Regions from separate parts of the Paenibacillus sp. GCM10027630 genome, predicted to be linked through region 2. Evidence: riboswitches for the same ligand, from Rfam matches in the RefSeq annotation. Region 2 holds a riboswitch; each other region holds the start of a gene.
The links. A riboswitch is a leader RNA that binds a small molecule or an ion and turns the genes downstream of it on or off. The one in region 2 is predicted to bind cobalamin.
Positions count from the first base shown of each region.

Region 1: linked by a shared signal. The riboswitch ahead of ACFQ0C_RS22710 (ABC transporter substrate-binding protein) and the one ahead of cobJ (precorrin-3B C(17)-methyltransferase) in region 2 are both predicted to bind cobalamin.
Region 3: linked by a shared signal. The riboswitch ahead of ACFQ0C_RS17060 (ABC transporter substrate-binding protein) and the one ahead of cobJ (precorrin-3B C(17)-methyltransferase) in region 2 are both predicted to bind cobalamin.

Region 1 covers NZ_JBHTGY010000047.1:17,512-21,803, reverse strand. The annotation lists gene ACFQ0C_RS22720 (LLM class flavin-dependent oxidoreductase) at 1-1,205, shown strand, start outside; gene ACFQ0C_RS22715 (hemerythrin domain-containing protein) at 1,354-1,896, shown strand; cobalamin riboswitch at 1,979-2,174, shown strand; gene ACFQ0C_RS22710 (ABC transporter substrate-binding protein) at 2,392-3,993, shown strand; gene nikB (nickel ABC transporter permease) at 3,990-4,292, shown strand, end outside.
Region 2 covers NZ_JBHTGY010000010.1:241,974-246,265, forward strand. The annotation lists gene ACFQ0C_RS05940 (helix-turn-helix domain-containing protein) at 235-603, opposite strand; gene ACFQ0C_RS05945 (hypothetical protein) at 1,046-1,225, shown strand; cobalamin riboswitch at 1,341-1,569, shown strand; gene cobJ (precorrin-3B C(17)-methyltransferase) at 1,982-3,910, shown strand; gene ACFQ0C_RS05955 (sirohydrochlorin chelatase) at 3,945-4,292, shown strand, end outside.
Region 3 covers NZ_JBHTGY010000035.1:62,415-66,706, forward strand. The annotation lists gene ACFQ0C_RS17045 (aminotransferase class I/II-fold pyridoxal phosphate-dependent enzyme) at 1-517, shown strand, start outside; gene ACFQ0C_RS17050 (aspartyl-phosphate phosphatase Spo0E family protein) at 652-918, shown strand; gene ACFQ0C_RS17055 (hypothetical protein) at 1,289-1,834, shown strand; cobalamin riboswitch at 1,872-2,066, shown strand; gene ACFQ0C_RS17060 (ABC transporter substrate-binding protein) at 2,256-3,284, shown strand; gene ACFQ0C_RS17065 (FecCD family ABC transporter permease) at 3,285-4,292, shown strand, end outside.

The sequences.
Region 1 (4,292 bases), on a different contig from region 2:
CTTATGATACGTACAAGGGGGGAATAGAAACTTCGCTAAGGGAAGCGGTTCAGGTTCCGTGTAACGATCCGCTCCTGATTGTGCCGCCTATGGCACTGGTAACCAAGCATTTGGGCTTTGCGGTGACATTCTCCACCTCTTATGAGCATCCTTATGGGCATGCCCGGCGTATGACAACATTGGATCATCTGACGCAAGGGCGGCTGGGATGGAATGTGGTAACGTCTTACCTGCCCAGCGCTGCACGCAATTATGGACTGGACCGGACGATTCCACATGACGAGCGCTACGAAATGGCTGACGAGTATTTGGAGGTTTGCTATAAGCTGTGGGAAAGCAGCTGGGAAGATCAAGCTGTTGTGAGCGATGTGGAAACCGGGACGTATACCGATCCCGACAAAGTGCATGAGATCAACCATGAAGGCAAATATTTCAGGCTTCCCGGACCTCATCTCAGCGAACCTTCCCTGCAGAGAACTCCAGTTATTTATCAGGCGGGCAGCTCGGTAAAAGGCAAGACATTTGCGGCAAAACATGCGGAATGTGTGTTTCTGGGAGCTCCTACTGTGGAAGCATTGAAGCAGCATATCGCGGATATCCGCGCCCAGGCACAAGCAAACGGACGTCAGCCTGAGCACATCAAGATGTTTACCGGTTTGTCGGTCATCGTTGGCCGAACAGAAGAGGAGGTTCATCAGAAGGTGAAGGAGTTCGAGAGGCTTCGCAGCGTCGAGGGAGTTCTCGCCCATTATGGAGGCTCCAGCGGCTATGATTTATCCCGTTACGGCCCTGATGACTATCTGGAATATGTGGAAACCGATCACGGCCAGACGGCTGCGTCAAGATTCACCAAGCATAATAAAAAAACAGTGGGCGAAATTATCGAAACCTTCAAAAGGCTAGGCGGACAGTCGCCGTTCTTTATTGCAGGAACACCGGAGCAGGTTGCTGATAAAATCCAGTACTGGGTGGAGGAAACAGGGATAGATGGCTTTAACCTAACGCAGTTTCTTTCTCCAGGGTCTTTCCGCGAATTTATCGAGCTGGTCATCCCTGAGTTGCAGCGAAGGGGATTGTATCGTACCGAATACGAGGAGGGGACCTTCCGTGAGCGCCTGTTCGGCAAAGGTATCCATCTGACTCCGAATGGTCATCCTGCAGCCTTGATCCGTCAGCAGACTTTTAAAGAATCTGTGACCTTATAGATAATTCAATATATAGGTTTAGGGGTAACCTCATGGTTGCCCTTTTATTAATTAGTAAGTGGTGTGATATTTTATACATACAAACAAGGGGTACAGGAGTAATCTGTATGGTATAAGGAAAATAACAGGTTGATTGGAGGCCCTAAAAATGAGCATGCCCTGCAAATCACAGGCTGCTTCGGAGATTGCTCTTGAAGCTGAGCTGCCTAAGCTGCTGGACCGTTTGAAGCAAGACCATGCCGAATTGCTGCAGGTTCTGATGGATTTGGAAAACCAGGCGAGTCAGACGGAGCAGGAGGCCGACAAGAATCGTGCGATAAGCTCTCTACTGCATCTAAGACTCTGGACAATGGGATTCAAGGAAGAGCTGAATCGGCACTCAGAGTGGGAGGAGCGGGAGCTATTTCCATTGCTGAATATTTGTTGCCAAGGACATAATGCTCTTTCGGTCACACCGACCTTATGTGATCTGGAGAAGGATCATCAATTGGCGATGAATTACATGGACGCCTTCTTGAGAGCTGTGCATGCACTGAAATCGGATTCGGAAGCAATGCCTGTGAAACAAGCGGCGGCTTATTTGACTCATGCATGTCGCATTCTAATAAAGCATTTGGAGCAGGAGGAGCGGCTCATTAATCCAATGACTGACCAAGTATCCAATGATATTCATTATTTTTCATATGATTAAACTTTTAAATTTATGAACTTCGGATGACTTCCATTATTTACTGTGCTACAATAGCTTGAGCTATATTTATTATTTTAACAATTGAATATTTGTGGGAACAAGGTGCTTCAGCTTGCTGAAGCTTAAAAGGGAAGTTCGGTGTAAAACCGACGCGGTCCCGCCACTGTAACGGAGGAGTCATAGCGACAATGCCACTGATCTTTGTGCACAAGGATTGGGAAGGCCGCTTATGATGTGAATTCCGGAGCCAGGAGACCTGCCTGTTCTGACAACACTGCTTTGACCTACGGAAGATAGGGAAGTGTTTAGACGACCGTCGTTTATTTCATCATATATAAACAGGACATCTTTACCTTTTTTTTCTGAGGTAGGGATGTCTTTTTTTTGTATGTATTTTTTGTTTTTAAGTATGTATTGACGAAGCAAAGAATTATGAGTAAGATTTTAATTGTAATTATTACGAATAAACTAGGTAAATCAGGAGGCAATTTTTTTATGAGATCCAGATCCAATTCCAGTCGTCCAAAGTACAGCGGTTTTCTTGCACTTATTGTTATTATTTTAGTCACATTGTCGGCTTGCCAAAGCTCATCATCCACCAGGCCAACCGGTAATGGTCAGTCCACAGATACCAAAGATGCGTCCGCTGCCGGAGAGGCCAAGGAGCAGGTGTTAAAATACGTCACCTTAAATATGCCCCGCTCTTTGGATCCTGTCCATATTGATGCACAGCGGATTACATCAGATGGAATTGCTGAACCTCTCGTTATGCTTAATGATGATGGATCTATAAGACCATGGTTAGCGAAATCTTGGAAAAACCTGGAGCCAACACTGTGGGAAGTGGAATTACAGCCTAACGTAAAATTTTGGAGCGGTGCGGTCATGGATGCTGCTGCGGTAAAAGCGGCACTGGAGCGTCATCAGAAGCTTAATAAACGGGGACCCTCACAAATTGGCGGTGTTGAGTTTATCGTAAAAGACAGCCTGCATCTACAGCTCAAAACACCTAAGCCAGACCCTAACTTTATTTTCAAGCTGAACGGATTTGCAATACATAATGCTGAGGAAGCGAATCGTCTCGGAGATAAGTTTAATTCACAAGCCGATCTGACTGGCTTTATGAAGCCTATTCAGTTTACTCCAGGCGAACTGCTCATTGCTGAAGCGTTTCCTGGATATTGGGGAGAAAAGCCTAAGCTGCAGCGGCTGGAGGCAAGATTAGGAGCTGACGCACAAGCGCGGCTGCTTGCATTGAAGAATGGCGATGCTGATGCGGATATGAACGTGGAAGTTGAACAGCGGGTGTCTTACGAGAAGGACCCGAAATTCGCCACTTACTTCCCAATCGGACAGACGACTAATCTATGGTTGAATATGAAAAAGGTACCGGCGCTTCAAGATAAAAATGTTCGGATTGCGCTGAATTTAGCCGTTGACCGCAAGGAGCTTATCGAAGGTGTTAGCCGCGGATTTGCGTCCAAAGCTACAGGGCATTTCCCGGCGGGACTTCCATATGCGATTTCGACAGGTACAGAGACGGACAAGGCCAAAGCCGAGAAGCTTCTGGATGAGGCTGGCTGGAAGAAAGGCTCTGATGGAATCCGTGCCAAGGACGGGCAAAAGCTGAAGCTGAAAATGTTGACTTACACGGTTTTTCAACCATTGGCAGTAGCTTTGCAATCGCAGCTCAAAAATGTAGGCGTTGAGATTGAATTAAATCCGGTCGAAACAACGGCCTCCAACCAAATGATGCTGGACGGCAATTTTGATACGGCTACTTATTGCTCTTGCGGAACGGCAACCGGCGATATTGGCGGTCAATTGTACTCCTACTACCAATCAGGCGTTGCATCCAATTACGGGGGATACAGCAATCCCGTGGTGGATAAGCTAATCAGTCAATTGACTTCGGAATTCGATGCTGCGAAACAAGTGGATTTGGCTAAACAGATCCAAACCCGCGTCCAGGAGGATGTTCCGATCATTTATTTATTCAATAATACACGTTGGGGCGCTGCCTATAACAGTAAAGTGAAAGGCATCGATAAAAATTTACAAACTAGAATCGTCCCTGGGATGTACATCTCCAAATGAAGCTAATCCGTTATTTGATCCTGCGTATACTTCTTACAGTTCCGGCTTTGTTAGGAATTACTCTTCTTATTTTCTCACTGATTCGTTTTATACCGGGTGATCCAGCGCGAGCGATTCTGCTTACGATGTTCGATCCTAGTACGAATCTCAGTGATTTGGAGAAGGATGCAGAGGTTCTGCATAAGCAGCTGGGTCTTGATCAGCCCTTCCCTGTACAATACGGGAGCTGGTTATGGAAGATTATTCGCGGTGATTTGGGCGTATCCTTCCGGAGCAAAACGCCGATTCTCGATGAGCTG
Region 2 (4,292 bases):
ATATGACCCCCATTTGAGCAATATCTAATTGGTTCATTATGATACCTTGTGTATCAATAAAGTGGATAGTCTTAGTTTTTTTATGAAAAATGATACTTTTTGTATCAATATATTCTCGCATGAAATGACTTGAATTTCAATCATTTTTCTAAAAAGTTAGGCAACTGACAAATGAAAAAAAGGCTAATCCCCATTAGCAGGAACAGCCTCTTGTTTGGTTTTGTAAAAAGATAGTTAACCCATGGATCGTTCCGCACGAATAAATGCAATGAAACGTCGCGCTTCTTCTATAGTTAATGCTTTACCGTCAATAGTTAAATTGAATCTTTTCAAAATTTCCTGATCGGATAACTCCAGACTGTCAGTGAACGCACTGGTTTCGAGGTACACAGACGCTTTGGGATCCTTGGTTCGACTCAATAAATAATCAACAGATACGTTGAAGAAGTTGGCCAGCTTTTGCGTTGTTTCATGGTCGGGCTCTCTGCGGTTATTTTCATAATGGGAAAGCGAGGCACGGGTAATTTCTAATTTGCGCGCTAGTTCTTCCTGAGTCAGCTTTTTTTCATTACGAAGCTCGACGATTCGATTACCGAAGTTCACGTTGTACCTCCTAACCTATAAGGTAATCTTATCACTAATTATACATTACTTTTTGCATTCTAATCAATAAACATGGGGCGCAATGGGGGAATTATGTCGATATATTAACTATCCCTTTTGTGGAAGCTTGACGAAACTACAGAAGGGTCCGAATGTTTAAGAGATAAGGGTGCTTGATTTGGAAAAAAATACTCTATATAGAGCTGTTGAGCAAACTGCAAGAAGTGGCTGTACATAAGGAAATAGGATGATTTACGCTAATTTTTTCCTAATGGGACGGACAATTATGTAATTGTGATCGGTTAAAGTTTCGACAAAAATAATAGCAATTAAGTTTAAACCAATCCCATCAAGTGACACTTTTTTTTATGTGCGTTCGTTATAATAGTGTCTAAAAGATTCTTATCATTAAGTAATTCAAAGATGGAGAGTGGAGAAGCCAATGGAACGAACAAAGACGAGTCTAGATATCCGCTTAATTCTGAAGCAGCTTAATATTCCAATTGAAAAATATGAGCAGTGGAACCGCATGGATCATACGAGCAAGACGGAGCCTCTCTCACTACAATACCCTGATGTCTGGAATTCAACAGAGCCTTCGCTTCGCCGGCAAAAAGCCTGAGCTGCCAGCAGCCGCATCATGCCAAATAAAATACATAATGCGAGTTGTCCTCCCATAGCTTCATAGTGTTATAGACAAAGCTTTGTCTTGAATGATATGATTGCACTGGACAACTCAATATTTTATTAAAAGAGGTGCTGTATGTAGACAGTTTTTCTTCTACAGCTTAATAGGGAAGCCGGTGAGAATCCGGCACGGACCCGCCACTGTAAGAACACCGATTCGAATGATTCGGTACATGTTCCGATAATGTTGCCACTGGAGCCCATAGGGCCAATAATCCGGGAAGGTAGTCGGAGGATGCTGTTCTAAGTCAGGAGACCTGCCTGCTTTGAAAACACTGTTGACCTACGAGGATTTGGGGAGGTGTTAGAAATCCGCTTACCTTTTGTAAATAAGGCACTGTTATCGTCCGGTGTTTTTTATGGTCTGCGATGCCCAAGCATTTCTAACACATATGTTGGAAATGCTTTTTTTGTCGTTTCTGAAAACGTTACAAGCTGATGTCCGTAGGTGCCGAGGGCTTATCTAAAATTAAGAAATTTGCAAGAACCTGAAGAAGGAGGAGCGGAGTTTGGGTAGTATCTACATGAGCACCGGACTTCGAAGGTGAATGCAAGCTTCCTGAGATACTTCGTGAACAAAAGGGGACTTTTTGACCTGCCTCTAAAAGAAATAGAGATTTGCTGCCGGTGTGAATATAAAAGACTTGTCAGTTCCAGATGATTATATAATTAAGGAAAGGATGTGGGTTGGATGGCGGGAAAATTGCTTATTATCGGCTTCGGGCCGGGAAGCTTTGAGCATATTACCAAACGGGCTCGTGAAGCGCTCCAGGAGAGCGAGGTAATTATTGGCTATAACACCTATGTGGACCTGATTCGCGGGCTGTTGACCGATCAGGCGATTGTCCGTACAGGGATGACTGAAGAGGTTAGTCGTGCTCAAGAGGCGGTAAGGCAGGCGGAAGCGGGGAAAAAGGTTGCTGTAATCTCCAGTGGTGACGCAGGTGTGTACGGGATGGCCGGACTTGTGTATGAGGTGTTGATGGAACAAGGCTGGCGTAGAGAGGGTGGCGTTGAAGTTGAGATTATTCCGGGCATCTCAGCAATCAACTCCTCTGCTTCATTGCTCGGAGCACCTGTCATGCACGATGCCTGCACCATTAGTCTGAGCGATCACTTGACACCATGGGAGCTTATTGCCAAACGTGTCGATGCCGCAGGTCAGGCCGATTTCGTAATTGCTTTGTATAATCCGCGCAGCGGCAGGCGTACCCGGCAAATTGTAGAGACGCAGCGAATATTGCTGAAGTACCGTTCGCCGGAAACACCTGTAGGGATTGTGAAAAGCGCCTACCGGGAGCGGGAGCATGTAGTGGTGACGAATTTGCGCGATATGCTTGATCATGATATCGGCATGCTCACTACGGTTATCATCGGGAACTCTTCTACCACAGTGTACGATGGATTGATGATTACACCGCGCGGTTATCAGCGCAAGTATACTTTGGGAGCGGATGTACAGCCGCTCCGTCCGCATCAGCGGCTGCAGCAGGAGGCGGAGCCTTGGGCGTTGCAGCAATGGGACTCGGAGCCAGTCGATGACGGCGATGAGGACTGGGCTTTTGAGGAGGACGACGATGCCGATGAGGCAGAGGCGGTCGTTAAAGCGCCGGAGCGCGGAAGCGGAGCGGTAGCGGTGGCTGCTGCGGAGCGTGAGGTTACGCTCGGTGGCGCAGGCGGTACGCTAGCGGTAAGGGCAGAGCGCGAGGCGGCGCCTGGGCGCGGAAGCGGAGCGGTAGCGGTGGCTGCTGCGGAGCGTGAGGCCACGCTCGGTAGCGCAGGCGGTACGCTAGCGGTAGGAGCAGAGCGCGAAGCGGCGCCTGGACGCGGAAGCGGTTCAGCAGCTGCAACGCCGCTGCTGCTGGCGCTGGAGGCGCTGCAGCTTGCGGCGCGCGGCAAGGGCGAAGCCGTGGACAGCAGCGTTGAAGCTGCGGCTGGGGGAGCTGCTGCGTTGGCCGGATTATTCCGGCAGCAGTCGATTTTTGAGCTGGCGGTTAGCCCGGGCGTAGCCGACAAGAAGTTTACAGCCAAGCAGATGATTACATTGGCTGATGTTGTCGGTGAGAAGGGGTCGATGGAATATACCCCGCATCATCAAATGATTTTGCGTGTACCTACGGAAAATCCTGAGGAAATTACGGCAAGACTGCGCGGCGAAGGGTTTCTTTTGGCTCCAATCGGAGATGTGGCGCAAATTAAAGCTTGTGATTTTTGCAATGGAGAGAAGGGCGAGGCTATACCCTATGCAGAATCACTGCAGCAAAAGCTGGGTGGCATGAAAGTGCCGAAAGAGCTGCGGATCGGGTTGAATGGCTGCGGAATGGCGTGCTATGGGGCTGTGAATGAAGATATCGGCATCGTATATCGCAAAGGGAAGTTCGATTTGTTCCTGGGGGGGAAAACCGTAGGCCGCAATGTACATCCTGCGCAACCTGTAGCGGAAGGAATTGATCCTGACCGTTTGGTGGAGACGATTGAACGTATTGTACATCGGTTTATTAAAGAAGGACATCCGAACGAACGATTCCATAAATTTTTTAAACGAGCGAAGGAACTTGAAGGCTACCGTCATCAGGATATGCCTGCTTTTACAATAGAAAATGCGATTTGCGGGGATTAAAGCTAGCATGCAGTAACACGAGAGGAGTTTGCGGATGAACGCGGTATTATTTGTGGGACATGGAAGCAAGGATGCGGAGGGGAACGAGGAAATCCGTGTTTTTGTAAGATCAGTGGCTGAAGGACTTGAGAATTTGATGGTGGAGACTTGTTTCCTGGAGTTTGAATCTCCAACTATTATGCAAGGAATAGATAAATGCGTCAGACAAGGAGCGTCAAGGATAGCGGTTGTCCCTATCACATTATTTTCTGCGGGGCATGCCAAAATCCATATTCCTGCGGCGATAGACGATGCTAAATTGCGTTACCCAGCTATTGAATTTACATATGGCAGACCCATTGGAGTCCATCAGCAGGTGCTCGATATTCTCACTTCCAGACTT
Region 3 (4,292 bases), on a different contig from region 2:
GAGCTTTGCCGCTATGCCGGGTATGCGGGATCGGACCATATTGGTCAGCGGGTTCTCCAAAGCATTTGCCATGACAGGATGGCGTATGGGCTATGCTTGTGGTCACCGTGATTTGATCTCGGCCATGCTTAAAATACATCAATATTCAGTAATGTGCGCTCCAGCTATGGGGCAGGTTGCTGCTCTTGAGGCGTTAAGAAACGGTATGGATGAAAAGGACCGAATGATTGAGTCTTACAACCAACGCCGTCGTTTGGTGGTGCAGGGCTTTAGGGAAATCGGACTAAAATGTCATGAGCCTCAAGGAGCATTCTATGCTTTCCCTTCAATTGCTTCTACAGGCCTAGGTTCGGAAGAATTCGCCCAGCGTTTGCTGCATGAAGGCAAGGTCGCTGCAGTGCCCGGAGGAGTATTTGGCCTTGGTGGAGAAGGGTTTCTCCGGTGTTCTTACGCATCTTCAGTGAATCAATTAATTGAAGCGATAGACAGGATTGGGAATTTCTTGAGAAAATTGTAATTTCGGCATCAAACGACAAAAATAGCCATTTCCAACCTCGTGAAAAACTGGTATCTTTATATAATAAGAGTTTCATAGATTTGGTCATATATGAGACTTTATATCTAAAGATATGCATCAAGGAGGGATGAATAGTGGCTTTTCCGGAATATCAGCTTCGGCATTCTCTAAATGTTGGTTGGATTCGTGAAAAGGATCAGCAGGCCAAGTGGTTTTTTGGAACAAAGAAGCAATCATCTACCGTCTTATCTTTAGAAGAAGAAATTTACCATTTACGTCGTGACTTAGAGCAGCTGGTCCATCATGAGAAGAGTTTAACCTCTCCGAAGGTAGTGGAAATCAGCATGATGCTCGATACTAAAATAAATGAATACATGACTCGAACTAAGAGGAACCGATAACTCGGTTCTTTTTTTAATCTTAATAGAACTTATATGTTTCGGGGCTCCCCGCAAAGTATCTGAATCAACTTCGAAGCAAAACCCCACTTTGTGGGGATTTTTTAATTGATAAACATTTAAAGGAGGGGCTGGCCGCACAGCGTAGAACATGAGAGGGAATTGCTGTGGGGTGGAGAAGCCTAAGCGTCCGCTTTTCGGAATGCTTTTTTATTTTTGTTTAAAGGCCTGCTTAGAGCGCAATTTTTGTAGAAACTACTTTTTTATGGTAAGATGTGAGTTGTGATTTATAGGATCGGACCGTGTATCGAACAGTTACTACCTATGCATAAAAGCAGTGTTCCTAAAGGGAATACTTGCAGGAGGAGAACAGATGAAAAGGAATTTCACGTTAATTATTATGTTGTTATCATTATTTGCATTGGCAGGCTGTGGTGGAGGTCCGAAAGCGGATGTTCCTATTTTTATGATGGCTCAGAACGGGGTTCCTAATGAAATAGCGGACAAACTGCAGGCAGATTTGAAAACTAAGGTAGGGGAAGCTCCAACAGTAAGTGTGCTGACAACGCCTATTTTTTCGATGGAGAAGCTGATTGTCGAAATTGCTGCCGGGGATAATGGAATTCTTATCGTACCGATGGAGCAGTTTAAAGCAATTGGTCAGCAGGGCGGTTATGTGAGTCTGGATGCTGTTGCCAAGGCGGAGGATTTTCCTGAGGGTGTGCTTGAGCTGCCTGTAGATAGTAAGGATAGTAAGGAAGGCAAAAAAGAGAAGCACTTATATGGCATTCCTTTGGAACATACCAAGTGGTTTACGGATCTTAAAGTGAACGGTAAGGATTTAGTTGCTTTTGTGCCGGCTAACGCTAAAAATCAAGACAAAGTCATGCAGGTTATAAAAGTAATTGCTCAGAAGTAAGTTTTCGAGTTTGCGAGCTTAGAGAGCTTCTAAATAATTTTATAAGCTTTGAACAGGTGCCTGTGAGCAGATGCCCATAGGTTAAAAGGGAAGCCGGTGTGAATCCGGCACGGTCCCGCCACTGTGAATGAGGAGTTCCTCAAGAAAGCCACTGTTCTGTGTAAGGAACGGGAAGGCGAGGAAGCTTCATACCCTCATGAGTCAGGAGACCTGCCTGTTCGGATAGAGACTGTCTCTTTCGAGGAAAAAGGAGCGTCACGCACAAATGATCAAGGGCTCAACCTGAGCCTTTCTTGTTGTTTGAGGCGTTTGCGCCCTTTGGGTCCTTTTGGTTAAGGAGCTGGAGGGTTTTTTCGTGTAAAAGAGGGAGTCAGTTCTATACATAACGGTGTAGGCTGAGTAATTAAGTAAGGGGGAAGACATGAATATTTTTAGAGGAAGCAAATGGATCATCGGCTTGCTGGGGCTTGCTTTGATAGGAAGCCTTGCCGGATGTGGTGGCACACCAGCACCTGGAGGTTCGACCAAGGCAGGAGATACCAAGCAGGAGGGGCAAGCCCAAGCCGGACAAGGTCAGCCGGCAGCTCCGCCAGCTAATGCTAGCAAGGCAACCGTTTATCCCTATAAAGTTAAGGATGCGACAGGAAAGGAATTTACCTTTGATAAGGCTCCTGTTCGAATTGTTTCTGTATCGCCAAGTGAGACTGAAGCGCTGTTTGCACTCGGTTTAGGGGATCGAGTAGTTGGAGTTTCGGATTTCTGTGACTATCCTGCCGAAGCAGCGTTGAAGCCGAAGATGGGCGGTATTGTGAAGCCGAATGAAGAGTCGTTGATCGCAGCGAATGCGGATATCGTGCTTTCTGGAGTTTCCCTTAAAGTCCCGGTTGTTGAACAGCTGAGAGGCTTGAAGGTTAATGTGTTTAAGGTCGAGCCAAAAACGATGGATGATGTGATGAACAACCTGCTGATGTTTGGTCAGTTGTTTGACAAGCAGGGGCAGGCGGAGGCGCTTGTTGCATCCATGAAGGAAAAGCGCTTGAAGGTCACCGATGCTGTAAAGGATTTGAAGCCTGAGCAGAAGAAAAAGGTATTTATAGAGTTTTCACCAGGCTGGACGGTTGGAAAAGGTGAGTTTATTGATGAGTTGATTACGTTGGCCGGAGGCATTAATGTGGTTTCGGACAAACAAGGTTATATGGAGATTAATGGGGAAAAAGTAATTGCAGATAACCCTCAGGTTATTTTGTACCCAGACAATTTAATTGATGAAAAATCAAAAAAGACATTGGATCAGGTGATTAAGGAACGCAGCGGATGGGGAGGGATTGAGGCTGTTAAGACCAACCGCTTTGTCGGCTTGGATAAAAATCTTATGAGTCGTCCCGGTCCTCGTATGGCTGATAGCTTAGTCGATATTGCCAAAGGAATTTATCCGGAGCTGGTGAAGTAGATGAAACGTAAGCTGATGTTGTGGGGAGGAGTAGGGATGCTTCTCCTTCTTCTTTCCGTTACGGTCAGCTTGTCGATTGGAACAGTCCGGCTGCCGCTTGTACAGGTATGGGGGATATTAGCCCACCATTTGCCGTGGATAGGTGTAAATGTTCCCGTCGATTGGCAGCCAGCTGCGGAGCAAATTATATGGCGGGTACGCTTGCCCAGAGTGCTGCTGGGAATATTGGTGGGCGCAGCGTTAGGTGTAGCTGGAGCGGCATTTCAAGGAGTGCTGCGCAACCCGCTGGCAGATCCATATACGCTGGGAGTTTCCTCAGGCGCTGCTCTAGGGGCATCGTTTCTAATCTTGTTCGGCTTGCAGTTTGCTTTTTTTGGCTCATGGACGGTACCTATTGTCGCTTTTGCCACAGGAGCAGTTTCACTGCTAACGGTTCTGCTGCTGGCGAGAACGGATGGAAGGCTGAAGATGGAGACTGTGCTTTTGGCAGGAGTGGTGCTGCATTCATTTCTGGGCTCCTTCGTGTCTTTAATGGTTGCCATGTCAAAGCAGGTTATTAATGAAATTGTATTCTGGATGATGGGAAGCCTGTCGCTAAGAGGCTGGTCGTATTCACTTGTGCTGCTTCCTTATTTGGCTGTTGGCGCCATCATACTTCTGTCATTTGGAAGGGCTATGAATTTGTTTGCGTTGGGTGAAGCGCAGGCAGCACATCTGGGGGTTCGTGTTGAGCGGACCAAGCTGATTGTGCTAACCGCAGCAACTCTAGTTACAGCGGCTGCCGTATCGGTATCAGGGGTTGTAGCGTTTGTTGGTTTGATTATTCCTCATTTGCTGCGTTTGATAATAGGACCGGATTATCGGCTGCTGCTGCCTTTATCTCTGTTAGGCGGGGCGATCTATGTGCTATGGGCTGACACCTTGGCCAGAATGCTCTTGAGCCCTACGGAAATCCCTCTTGGGGTTGTTACCGCTTTTATGGGAGCTCCTTTCTTTGCTTATTTACTC